Regions from separate parts of the Fusobacterium sp. IOR10 genome, predicted to be linked through region 2. Evidence: riboswitches for the same ligand, from Rfam matches in the RefSeq annotation. Region 2 holds a riboswitch; each other region holds the start of a gene.
What was found. Region 2 has a riboswitch for S-adenosylmethionine ahead of GIL12_RS09445 (methionine ABC transporter ATP-binding protein). Riboswitches for the same ligand answer to the same signal wherever they lie in the genome.
Positions count from the first base shown of each region.

Region 1: linked by a shared signal. The riboswitch ahead of metF (methylenetetrahydrofolate reductase [NAD(P)H]) and the one ahead of GIL12_RS09445 (methionine ABC transporter ATP-binding protein) in region 2 are both predicted to bind S-adenosylmethionine.
Region 3: linked by a shared signal. The riboswitch ahead of metK (methionine adenosyltransferase) and the one ahead of GIL12_RS09445 (methionine ABC transporter ATP-binding protein) in region 2 are both predicted to bind S-adenosylmethionine.
Region 4: linked by a shared signal. The riboswitch ahead of megL (methionine gamma-lyase) and the one ahead of GIL12_RS09445 (methionine ABC transporter ATP-binding protein) in region 2 are both predicted to bind S-adenosylmethionine.

Region 1 is NZ_WJWY01000012.1:12,846-16,025, forward strand. It holds gene GIL12_RS04875 (HU family DNA-binding protein) at 1-257, shown strand, start outside; gene GIL12_RS04880 (TspO/MBR family protein) at 336-800, opposite strand; SAM riboswitch class I at 924-1,030, shown strand; gene metF (methylenetetrahydrofolate reductase [NAD(P)H]) at 1,084-1,950, shown strand; gene GIL12_RS04890 (homocysteine S-methyltransferase family protein) at 1,960-3,180, shown strand, end outside.
Region 2 is NZ_WJWY01000045.1:1,642-4,821, forward strand. It holds gene GIL12_RS09435 (MetQ/NlpA family ABC transporter substrate-binding protein) at 1-102, opposite strand, end outside; gene GIL12_RS09440 (methionine ABC transporter permease) at 128-775, opposite strand; gene GIL12_RS09445 (methionine ABC transporter ATP-binding protein) at 765-1,772, opposite strand; SAM riboswitch class I at 1,870-1,957, opposite strand; gene GIL12_RS09450 (hypothetical protein) at 2,008-2,358, opposite strand; gene putP (sodium/proline symporter PutP) at 2,854-3,180, shown strand, end outside.
Region 3 is NZ_WJWY01000003.1:6,310-9,489, reverse strand. It holds gene nusA (transcription termination factor NusA) at 1-152, opposite strand, end outside; gene rimP (ribosome maturation factor RimP) at 176-682, opposite strand; gene metK (methionine adenosyltransferase) at 825-1,979, opposite strand; SAM riboswitch class I at 2,089-2,176, opposite strand; gene GIL12_RS01010 (MipA/OmpV family protein) at 2,222-2,962, opposite strand; gene GIL12_RS01005 (polysaccharide deacetylase family protein) at 2,984-3,180, opposite strand, start outside.
Region 4 is NZ_WJWY01000008.1:71,188-74,367, reverse strand. It holds gene corA (magnesium/cobalt transporter CorA) at 1-238, shown strand, start outside; partial or broken gene megL (methionine gamma-lyase) at 274-1,463, opposite strand; SAM riboswitch class I at 1,538-1,623, opposite strand; gene GIL12_RS03555 (TonB-dependent receptor) at 1,685-3,180, opposite strand, start outside.

The DNA.
Region 1 (3,180 bases), on a different contig from region 2:
AAATAGCAAAAAAAGATGCAGAAAAGTTTGTAAATTTATTTTTGGATACTGTAACTGATAATTTAGAAAAAGGAAATTCAGTAGGTTTTGTTGGTTGGGGTAAATGGGAAGTAACAGAAAGATCAGCAAGAGAAGTTAGAAACCCTCAAACAGGTGAAAAAATGCAAGTAAAAGCAAAAAAAGTTGTTAAATTTAGAGTAGGAAAATCTCTAGAAGAAAAAGTTGCAAAATCAAAAACAAAAAAGAAATCAAAGTAAAAAATAATTATACTGTAAACAATAAAAAAGATGAATTCTATAAATATAGGATTCATCTTTTTTTATTTATATCTAAAATTATGCATTGAGTAAAACAATATAATAATTTAAATATCCTGCAAAACTTAACCAAATAATATAAGGTATTTGTAAAATACCTGCAAATTTATTTAATCTAAAGAAATTAAAAGTCATCCATATAACAGCTAATAAAAGGAACATGTGTAAATAAAAACCAGGAACAATTAAATGAAATTTAAAAAACACAAATGGCCATATAAAATTAGAAGTTAATTGAATATAAAAACTAGTTACAGCTAATTTATGATTTCTTTTTTCAAGAATTAAATAAAGGCCTATTCCCATAAAAGTATAAAGGAAAGTCCACACTAGTGGAAATACAAATGAAGGGGGAGCAAAGTCAGGAAGCACAAGTTTTTCATATAACTCCACTGAATTTTGATTAAAGAATCCTGAAATACCTCCAAAAAGAGTGGGTATTAATAGGCATAAAATAAATTTAGATAGCTTAAAATTTTTCATAAAAATCCTCCTTAAATCAAAATAATATCTATATATGTATTATACATCAAGAAAGTCATATTACAAAATTAATTGTAAAGAATTGACTTTGATAATTCATTGTGATAGAATGTTTTAAATTAAATACCATATAGAGAAGTTGAGGGACAGGCCCGAAGAGACTTCAGCAACCTACTTTGAAAGAAGTGTGGTGCTAATTCCTGATAGATGGCGAATATATCATATGAGACTCCTCACATCTATCAAAAGATGTGAGGATTTTTTATTATAAGGGAGAGAAAAGATGAAAATAAAAGAAATATTTGAGAAAAAAAAGACAACTATATCCTTTGAAGTTTTTCCACCAAATAAATATTATTCTTTGGAAGAAGTTTACTCTGTTATAGATAAATTATCAGAACTTGGTCCAGATTTTATAAGTGTAACTTATGGAGCTAATGGATCAGGAATGAGAAAAACAGCAGAAATTGCAGAAAAAATTCAAAGTAAAAATATTTGTTCATTGGCACATTTAACTTGTATAGGAGCAAGCAAAAAAGAAATTGAACATGTATTAAAAGACTTTGAAAAATATAATATTGAAAATATTTTAGCTTTAAGAGGAGATCCTCCAAAGGAATATTTAAATTTAGATAAGGGAGATTTTAAATATGCAAGTGATTTAGTTGATTTTTTAAAGTTAAAGGATAAATATTGTATTGGAGGAGCAGTTTATTCAGAAACTCATCAAGAAAATAATGATTTGTTGGACTTATTTAATTTAAAGAAGAAAGTTGAATCAGGAACAGATTTTTTAATTTCACAAATGTTTTTTGACAATAATAATTTCTTTGAATTTTTAGAAAAATTAAAGAAGTTGGAAATTAATATTCCAGTTATAGCAGGTATAATACCAATTACAAATAGTAAGCAAATAAAAAAAATAACATCTCTTTGTGGAGCGAAAATTCCTCCAAAACTTCAAAGAATATTAGATAAGTATGAGGACAATCCAGAGGCTTTAAAGGAAGCTGGAATTGGGTATGCAACAGAACAAATAATTGAACTAATTGCTTCAGATGTTAAGGGAGTTCATATATACACAATGAATAAGCCTGAAATTGCCAAGAAAATAATGGAAAATATTGCTAGAATAAGAGAAACATTTTAGGAGGTAATTATGTTTGATAAATTAAAAAATAAAATACTAGTTCTTGATGGGGCAACAGGGACAGAAATACAAAACTATAATTTAACAGAGGAAGATTTCAAAGGAGAAGCATTTAAAAATCACAAAACATTTTTAAAAGGTTGCAATGAAATTTTAAATATAACAAACCCTAGTATTATTAAAGATATTCATTTTAAATACATGGAAGCTGGGGCAGACATAATAGAGACAAATTCTTTTAATGCAAATAGAATTTCATTAGGGGAATATAATCTTCAAGAAAAAGCATATGAAATAGCAAAGAAAAGCGCTGCTTTAGCAAAGGAAGCAACAACAAAATTTTTTGAAAAATACAAGAAAAAAATATTTATAGCAGGGTCAATAGGCCCAACAAGTAAAAGTCTTTCAATACCTGTTGGAAATATTCCATACGAAAGAAGCTTAACTTTTGATTATTTAAAAGAAATCTATTATGAGCAAATTTTAGGACTTGTTAATGGGGGGATAGATATAGTTTTAATAGAAACTATTTTCGATGGACTTAATGCAAAGGCAGCTCTTTTAGCTGCAGAGGAAGTATTTGCATACAAAAATATAAATTTACCAATTATGATTTCAATGACTGTTAATAAACAAGGAAAATTATTATCAGGACAAAGCATGGAGTCTTTAGCAGTGGCCCTTGATAGAAAATCAATTATATCCTTTGGTTTAAATTGTTCTTTTGGTGCAAAGGATTTAATTCCTCTTATAAAGAAATTAGGAAAATTTGTAGATAAACCTATTTCATTATATCCAAATGCAGGTCTTCCAAATGAAGAGGGAAAATACAATGAAACTCCTCAAATAACAGTATCTTATCTAAGAGAACTTATTGATGGGAAGCATTTAAATATTGTAGGTGGATGTTGTGGAACTAGCTTTGAACACATTAAAGAAATAGTTTCTGCCACAAAGAATAAAGAGCCAAGAAAGTTTAATCTAGAAAAAAAACATAATTATATTTTATCTGGAAATGAAATTTATGATTTTAAAGGTAAGTTTTCTCCAGTTGGAGAAAGAAACAATGTTGCAGGTTCTAAACTTTTCAAAAGATTAATAGAGGAAGAAAATTATATAAAAGCATTGGAGATAGCTAGAAATCAAATAAAAAATGGAGCAAATATTTTGGATATTAATTTAGATGATGGATTACTTGACTCTTCCCTTGAAATGGAAAAGTATTTAAAG
Region 2 (3,180 bases):
AGGTGTAGCACCAACTCTTAAGATAGTGTTTCCAAAAGATAGTTGACTTAGAAGTAATAGGTTAACTCCTGTTAATAATAATTTTTTAAATGTTTTTGTCATAATATTCATCTCCCTTATATATTTATTATCTATTTTTTTTTGTTTTGGCCACAAGATAGTTTCCTAAACTTTGTATTAATTGAACTAAAATAATAATTACAATAACAGCATAAATCATAATATCAACTTTAAATCTTTGATATCCAAATCTTATGGCTAAATCTCCAAGACCTCCAGCTCCTATAGTTCCAGCCATGGCAGAATAACCAATAAGACTAATTATAGTTACAGTAATTCCATGAATAAGATGGGGAAGCGTCTCAGGAATCATAACTTTAAATATTATAGTTAGATTATTTGCTCCCATACTGGAACTAGCTTCAATTAAACCTTTATCAATTTCATTTAAAGCCCCCTCAACGATTCTAGCTACAAATGGTGCAGCAGATATTGAAAGAGGTACAATAGCAGCATTAACTCCTATTGTTGTCCCCACGATTAGTCTAGATAGGGGAAATAAACATATCATTAAAATAATAAAGGGAAAAGATCTAAGAGTATTAATAATAAATTCTAAAATTTGATTTAGTTTTCTTTTTTCCCATATATTTCCTTCCTTTGTAATAACTAGTAGTATTCCTATTGGAAAACCAATAACTAAAGAAAATATAGCTGATAATAATACCATGTATAAAGTTTCCAAAGTAGAATTAAAAATCATATTAAAGACCATTATATATCACCTCCACAATAACTCCTTCTTCCCTTAACCAGTCTATAGCTAATTTTTGTTCATTAAAATCTCCAGAAAGCTCAACGTACAAATGTCCAACTTTCATAGTAGAAAGATTTTCTATGGAACCACCGATTATACTAAAGTCAATGTCAAACTTTTTAATTGCTCTTGAAATAATTGGATCCTTTGAAATTGAACCTAGAAAATTTACTTTAATCAACATACTTCCCTTAGTTTCCATTAAAGAAGCTGTTGATTCTTCATTATTTGGAAGATACGATATAAGTTCCTTGGTAGTTTCTGTTTTAGGATTAGAAAATATATGATGAACTCCTCCAGTTTCCACAATTTCTCCATGGGACATTACAGCAACTTTATTACAAATATCTCTTATAACTTCCATTTGATGGGTTATCATAACTACTGTAAGTTCAAGTTTACTTTGAATATTTCTAATAAGCTCCAAAATTGATTTAGTTGTCTTAGGATCTAGAGCAGAAGTTGCTTCATCTGATAATAAAATTTTAGGATTATTTGCAAGAGCTCTAGCTATTGCTACCCTTTGCTTTTGTCCTCCACTTAGCTGACTAGGATAAGAATCTTTTTTATCAGAAAGTTCAACAAGTTCTAGTAATTCAGTAACTCTTGATTTAATTTTTGATTTTTCTAATTTGGCTATTTCCAAAGAAAAAGCAATATTTTCTGAAACTGTTCTAGATGATAAAAGATTAAAATGTTGAAATATCATTCCTATTTTTTTTCTTTTTTCTAGTAATTCTTTTTTATTTAAAGAAGTAATATCAGTTCCATCAATAATAATTTTTCCACTTGTAGGCTCTTCTAATCTATTTAAAAGTCTAATTAAAGAAGATTTTCCAGCTCCACTTAAACCAATAACACCAAATATGTCACCTCTTTTGATATTTAAACTAACATTTTTAACTGCAATGAAATTATTGGGATAAGTTTTATTAACATTTTGTATACGTATCATGTAGTGCTCCTTTCTTAATTGTATAAATTTTATAAAAAAAAATCTTTAAAACTATATTCATCAAGTTTTAAAGATTGGGTTCAACGATTTTTGGTCATCGCCATCTGTCTGGAATTAGCACCACACTATATTAGCAGGTTGCTGAAACTTCAAAGGGCCAGTCCCTCAGTTTCTCTTGATGGATATTTAGTTGAAATAATAATATACTAATTTCTTTCTTTTGTCAAACATTTTTTTATTTTTTTCTTTTAAAGATATCTTTAAAAGAACGTTTGTTTGCATTTTTCATTTCTCTTTGTTCTCTATGATAATTAGACCAGTTGGGATTAGACCTCATATTTTTTCTAACTTTACTCATATACTTATAAGTTGAAACCATAGATTTAAACTTATAAATGATACTAGATTTAATACTAACTACTGTATCAACAAAACCAACAAAGAATCCCTTGATATTTAAAAGGATAAGTTTAAATCTATTTAATTTATAAATATGAGAACAACTAGGGCATTTATATTTAGCCACTTTATTTCTAACTCTCATTTTCTTTTTACATTTAGGACATTTTATAATTATCTTTTCCATTTTGAGCCTCCAATACTAAATTTAGTTCGTGGTTATATTATAATCTTTATTCCAAGTATAGTCTAGTTATAAAATGCAAAATCAAAAAAATATTGACATTTATCTAAAAAATAGGTACAATAAACTTAAATTAAATTTTAGATTAGAAGGAGAGATTCATGAAAAAATTAGCAATCACAGTAAAATTTCATAACCCCATGGTTCCTAATTAGGATTTGTGTGTGTGATGAAAGTCATAGATATAAGTCCATTTTAAGCTGAAAATTTGGATTTGTATCTAATGTGGAATTGAGCTATGCTAAAGAGAATTTTTCTTTATAAGATAAAGCCATTTAACTGCATTAAGATGCATTAAATGGTTTTTTTATTTTATTTAAAAAATATTAATATAAAGGAGTTGAATTATGAAATTAATTAAAGTCCCCGGGAACTCATATAAAATTAAAAAATGTAAGTAACATTTATTGTAGGTTTAACTAAAAAATGGAGGGGAAAATGATGACAACGGAAACAATGATAACATTTGTAGTATACTTAATATTTTTAGTGGGAGTTGGAATTTATTTCTACAGGAAGACAGAAAGTGCAGAGGATTATTTAATAGGCGGAAGAGGGATGGGTTCTTGGGTAACTGCCCTATCAGCTCAAGCAAGTGATATGAGTGGATGGCTTCTTATGGGTTTACCTGGAGCAGTATACTCAGCAGGAATGTCACAGATATGGGTTGTAATTGGTCTTGGAGTTGGAACTTATCTTAATTGGAAATATGTTGCTCCAAAATTAAGAGTTCAAACAGAAGAAACACAAACAATGACTTTGCCT
Region 3 (3,180 bases), on a different contig from region 2:
ACTTTGACATTTTCTTCTTCTCCAAAATGTTTTTTATAAGCTGCTAAAAGGGCTTGCTCAACTGTTTCTAATAAACTTTCTTGGCTTAACCCCTTTGATTTCTCCAACTCTTCCAATGCTGCTAGAAATTTTTTTCCGTCTTTACCTTTCATTTTCTCCTCCTGAAGCCTAGACTTTAAATATCTTTAAAATCATAGACTAGATTAGATTTTCTAATCTCTTTAAATGGTATTTGCATTTCATCCTCTGTTTGAAGAAATACAATATTATTTTCAAATTTTGTTAGTACACCTTCAAAATTCTTTTTATCATTTAACTTATGCTTTAAACTTACTTTTATTTTTGACCCTTGAAATCTAATGAAATCTTCTGGTTTTTTTAAAGGTCTTTCTATTCCAGGTGAGGAAATTTCTAAAAAGAATTTTTTATCGATAATTTTATCTATATCATCACCAACTGCTGAGCTCACTTTAGCACAATCTCCCAATGATATCTCCTTATCTAAATATTCTATGTATATCCTTACATACCAATATCCTCCATCTTGAAGATACTCCACATCAACTAATTCCAGACCAAATTCTTTTAGAGTTGGATCTATTATCTTCTCAATTTTTTCTATAACTTTCAATTTATCTTCTTTTTCCAAAAACAACTCACCTCTCTTCCTAATCCTTACCATAAATAAAGAGTGGGTTTCCCCACTCTCCTCTAAACAATATACTTTACCAAGAAATTATACCATATAAATTCAAAAAAATCAATCATTCTTTGGATTTTTCCTAAGCAAATCATAGGCTTTTAAACAGATTTCCGTCCTAGAATTATAAGCCAAAATAGCTTTTTAATTCTTCAACTTTATCTAATTTTTCCCATGGAAGATCAATATCTGTTCTTCCAATATGACCAAAAGCTGCAAGATCTTGATATCTAAATTCACCACTTCTTAATTTCAACTCTTTTTCTATTCCTCTTGGTGTTAAATCAAATATTTTTTTAACTACTCTTGATAATTTCACTTCATCAACTTTACCTGTACCAAATGTATCTACTTTTATTGAAATTGGTTCTATTACTCCTATTGCATAAGATAGTTGAACCTCACATTTGTAAGCTAATCCAGCTGCAACTATATTTTTAGCAACCCATCTAGCAGCGTAAGCCCCTGATCTGTCAACTTTTGAAGGGTCTTTTCCAGAAAAAGCTCCTCCCCCATGTCTAAAATATCCACCATAGGTATCAACTATAATTTTTCTGCCTGTAAGTCCTGTGTCTCCATTTGGACCGCCGATTATAAATTGTCCTGTGGGATTGATAAATATTTTCTTTATATCTTCAAACTTCATGTTATATTTTTTAATTACAGGTTTAATTACTAATTCTTTTAAATCCTCGTGGATTTGTTCTTGAGTTACGTCTGGATTGTGTTGAGCTGAAACAACTATAGCTTCAATAAATTTAATGTTTTCTTCCCTGTCATAGGCTAATGTTACTTGAGATTTTGCATCTGGTCTAGCCCAAGTCAAAACTCCATTATCCTTTAAATCCACATAAACTCTTAATATTTCCCTTGCTAATACTAAAGCAAGAGGCATAAGTTCTGGGGTTTCTTTTACAGCTCCCCCAAACATAATACCTTGGTCTCCTGCTCCTCCTCTATCTACACCCATGGCAATGTCTGATGATTGAGCGTGTATTGAATTAAATACCCCACAATCACTATCAAATCCCATACCTGTTTTATATCCTATTTCTCTTATTTTATCTCTAACTACATCTTGAATATTTACAAAAGTTTTAGTGGTAATTTCTCCTCCAACTATTACTTGTCCTGTTGTACAAAAAACCTCACATGCTACTCTTGATTCTGGATCATCCTTTAAACATGCATCTAAAACTGCATCTGAAATTTGATCAGATACTTTATCTGGATGTCCTGGGGAAACGCATTCTGAAGTAAAATAAATTAAATCTTCCATTAATTCCTCCTTAAAATATATATACTTATATATTATATTTACTTAGTTATCACAAATTAAATTCAAAATAAAAAGTCCTTTCCATAGGAAAGGACATAATATCTACATTGTCCCATCTCTTTGGAATTAGCACCACACAATAAATGTAGGTTGCTGAGACATCTACGGGCCAATCCCTCCGTCTCTCTTGATGGTATTTCAGTTTATATTTTATTATTATTTGTTCAAAAAGTCAAGCTTTTTTAAAAAGTATATACAATTCCAACTCCACCTAAATAAATCAAACTATTACTAACAATGGGAGAATTTTTTATTTCACTTGAAAATTTCATTGCACCTAAAAATCCAAGCAATGAAAAAGCATCTGTTAATCTATAAGAACTTGTAACCCCAATTCCTAGTGAATAGCCACTTTCCCCATTATACTCATTTAAGGAAGTACTTGTACTGGCTTCTCCAGAGTCTATACCAAAATAATAATCAATAAAACTTGAATTATAATAGTTAAAATTAAAAGAAGGTTTTATTATTAAATTTTCATTAATTACATAAGGTTTTTGAATTCTAAGGGATAATTTTCCTCCCTCTTGGCCTATTTCTGCATTTAAAATTGTCTCAACATCATGAAGTCCATTGTAATATTTAAATTCACTTCCTAGCATAAATTGATAATCTCTGTCATCAATTCCTTTATATTTAGAATCTAAATCACTTCCATCAATTTTATATCCTCCAAAGGGAACTGCATATAAAGAAAATGCGTACACATCATCTTCCATTAACCTATACCCTATGTGTAACGTATTAGCTGTTGTAGAATCTATAAAATAATTGTCATATTCATAATTCAAAAATGGCAGTACATGACTTTTATCATCACCTTTAAAAAATTCACTTGTAACTCCATAACCAATTCCAACACTAGATGCTAAAGTAATTTGTGATACTAATGCTATCATGGGAAAAAAAGCTATTTTTTTCATAATTACCTCCCAGTTAATAATTTATTTATTCATATGTTTCTCTTCTCTTTTTATTTTTATAAAATTATATTTTCCTGTTACTTTTCTTTTAAAACTAAATTTTCCATTAGTTGGAAAAATCGCTATTCTTCTTATGTCAAATAAGTCTTCTTGAAAAGAAATGTCTCCATTATCTGTTGTCACTGCAAACTCATATCCAGCTTCCTTTACAAGTTCTT
Region 4 (3,180 bases), on a different contig from region 2:
AGAACTTTTACAAATATACTACACAACTGTTAATAATAATATGAACAGTGTTATGAAAATCCTTACAATTATTTCAACAATATTCATTCCCCTTAGTTTTTTAACAGGGTTATATGGAATGAACTTTAAACATATGCCTGAGCTAGAAAATCCAAATGGATATTTTTACACTTTAGGTGTTATGCTATTAATAATAGTGATTATGATAATTTATTTTAAAAAGAAAAAATGGTGGTAGTCGTACTAGAATCTAGTACGACTTTTATATATATATTATAAATTTTTTAATGCAGTTTCTAAATCTTCAATAATATCTTCTATGTCTTCAAGACCAACAGACAGTCTAACTAGCCCCTCATCAAGTCCAGCAGCCTTAAGCTCTTCCTTAGTGTATGGAGAGTGAGTCATTGAAGCAGGATGCTCAATTAATGTTTCAGTACATCCAAGACTAACAGCAAGGGTACAAAGTTCAACTGTATTTAAAAGCTTTTTACCAGCTTCAAATCCCCCTTGTAATTCAAAGGCTAGAGTTCCACCAAAGTTTATCATTTGTTTTTTAGCAATTTCATATCCCTTGTGAGATTCAAGACCAGGATAGTATACTTTTTTTATTTTAGGATGACCTTCTAAAAATCTAGCAACCTTTAGAGCACTTTCACAATGTCTTTCCATTCTAACTTGGAAAGTTTTTAAACCTCTGATTATTAAACTAGCCTCTGCAGGTGCTAAAACTGCACCAGTCATATCCTTTATTCCAACAAATCTAATTTGATCTAAATCTTCTTTTTTCCCAAGAACAAAACCTGCAAGTAAGTCTCCGTGACCATTAATATATTTTGTAGCTGAGTGAACAACTATGTCTGCACCTAAATCCAAAGGTTTTGACAATATGGAGATGCAAAGGTATTATCAACTATTAATTTAATATTTTCATAATTTTTAGCTATTTTACCAATAGCTTCAATGTCAACTATTTTTAAATTTGGGTTTGTTGGAGTTTCTAAATATATTATTTTAGTATTAGGTTTAATAGCATCTTTAACAGCTTGTAAATCAGATGTATCTATAAAACTAACTTCAACACCAAATCTAGAAATACCTGCATTTAAAAAGGCAAAGGCACATCCATATAGAGTTTTATCAGTAACTATATGATCTCCACTTTTAAGGAAAGTCCAAAATGTAGAACTGATTGCTCCCATTCCAGAGGCAGTACCAAGACCAGCTTCAGCATTTTCAAGTAGAGCTAATTTTTCTTCCACAACACTAACTGTAGGATTACCTAATCTACCGTAAATATACCCATCTTCTTCTAGGGCAAATCTTCTTCCCCCTTGTTCAGCAGAATCAAATATAAAAGTTGAACTTTGGAATATAGGTGTAGTTAGGGCTCCAAAGGCATTTTTTTTGCTTCCTCCATGTATTGATATTGTTCCAATTCCCTTGTTTTTTAAATTTGTCATAAGTTTCCTCCTAAATAAAAAAAGGCTCTATTACCATCCATCAAGTAATAGAGCCACTATATTAAAATTAGTGATTTTCATCTATCTGGAATTAGCACCACATATAAAATAGGTTGCTGAAACATCATCGGGCCAGTCCCTCAGTTTCTCTTGATGGATATTTAATTTCACTTATGATACAACAAATGAAAAAATTTGTCAATAAATTAAATAATTTTAATTTAGAAAATATAGCTAAATCCAGCATAGAATGATCTTTTTTCTTGAGGGATAACATAGGTATAGCTACCGCTACCACTAACATATCCAAAATATTCTTCATTAAACAAATTATTTATTCCCCCATAAATACTCATCCCATTTGGATGATTATATTTTAAGGATAGATCAACAACAGTATTTGATTTAACAATTCCATCTTCACTGCTAGTTTCCTTTGTAAAATTATTATAAGAACCTGTATATTTCCAAGTAAGACCTCCAGAGAAATTATCTGTGAAATTATAATTACCACTTAACATAATATTATGTTTTGGAACTTTTTTAAGTCCAGAATCAACTAGGGAAACTTCCCCTTTAAGCTCTTTTCCTTTATTGTTGTAATCTGATTTTCCCATTAAATAAGTATAACTTTCTTCAAAGGAAAATTTTCCAATTTTTTGACTAAGGGATGTTTCTAGCCCATATCTATGAGTTTTGTATAAATTGTCAGTTATCATATTTAAATGACCATTTGAAAAATGATAGAATCTATCCATTTGGTTATCAGTTTCATTATAGAAAAGTGTTAAATTAAAGGCAGAACCTAAAACATAGTCCCTTAATCCAACTTCATAAATATCAAAAATTTCATCCTCTGCATTTGTAAGTACAGTTGCTTTTTCACCATTTATATAGACCCTATCTGTTATTTCCATTCCATCTGGTCCAGTGAAACCTCTTTCATACCTAGCATAAATTTTACCAGTATCTCTATAGTTATATCCAGCAGATAGTTCATAGTTCCAGTTGTCCCTATGACTAGTTCCATTTAGAACTCCCCAACCACCAGCAGCTTTTTTAAAGGTACTCCAATCTGTTCTATCAAACCTAGCTCCTTGGGTAAATTCTAAATTTTTGTATTTGAAAATATTTAAGAAATAAAGGGCCTTAACATATCTTTCATAATCAAAATTTAATTGGTCAGCTTTGTAAGTGTCATTTCCATCTTTGTTAACTATGTATCCATATTTATCAACACTTTCCCCAGCACTAATATCAGGAACATCTCCACTGCTAACTTTTCTAGATGTAATATCGTCATAATTAATACTTGCATTTTGTTTGAAATAGTCTAAACCAAATAATATATTATTTTTTTCAGTGTACTTGTAGTTTAGTTTAGCCTTTATTCCATCAGTTTTTTGCTCAATTTTCTGATCACTTTCATATTCATAGGGATTATTTTTAAAATATCCCTCATTGTGAAAGGCATCAACTGATAAGTCAAGGTTATCACTAATATTTAAAGAATAACTTCCCTTCCAATTTTCCTCTAACCTATCAGCAATATTATATCCACTGATTCTTTTCTTTATTTTTTCCTTATTTTCATCAATTCCAACTGTAACTAGGCTAGTATCAGGGCGATAGTCTCTACCATAATTTTTAAGATTTCCACTTTTAACTGTTTTAATAAACTTCCCATCTTCCTCAAAACGGCTATATTTTAAGGCTA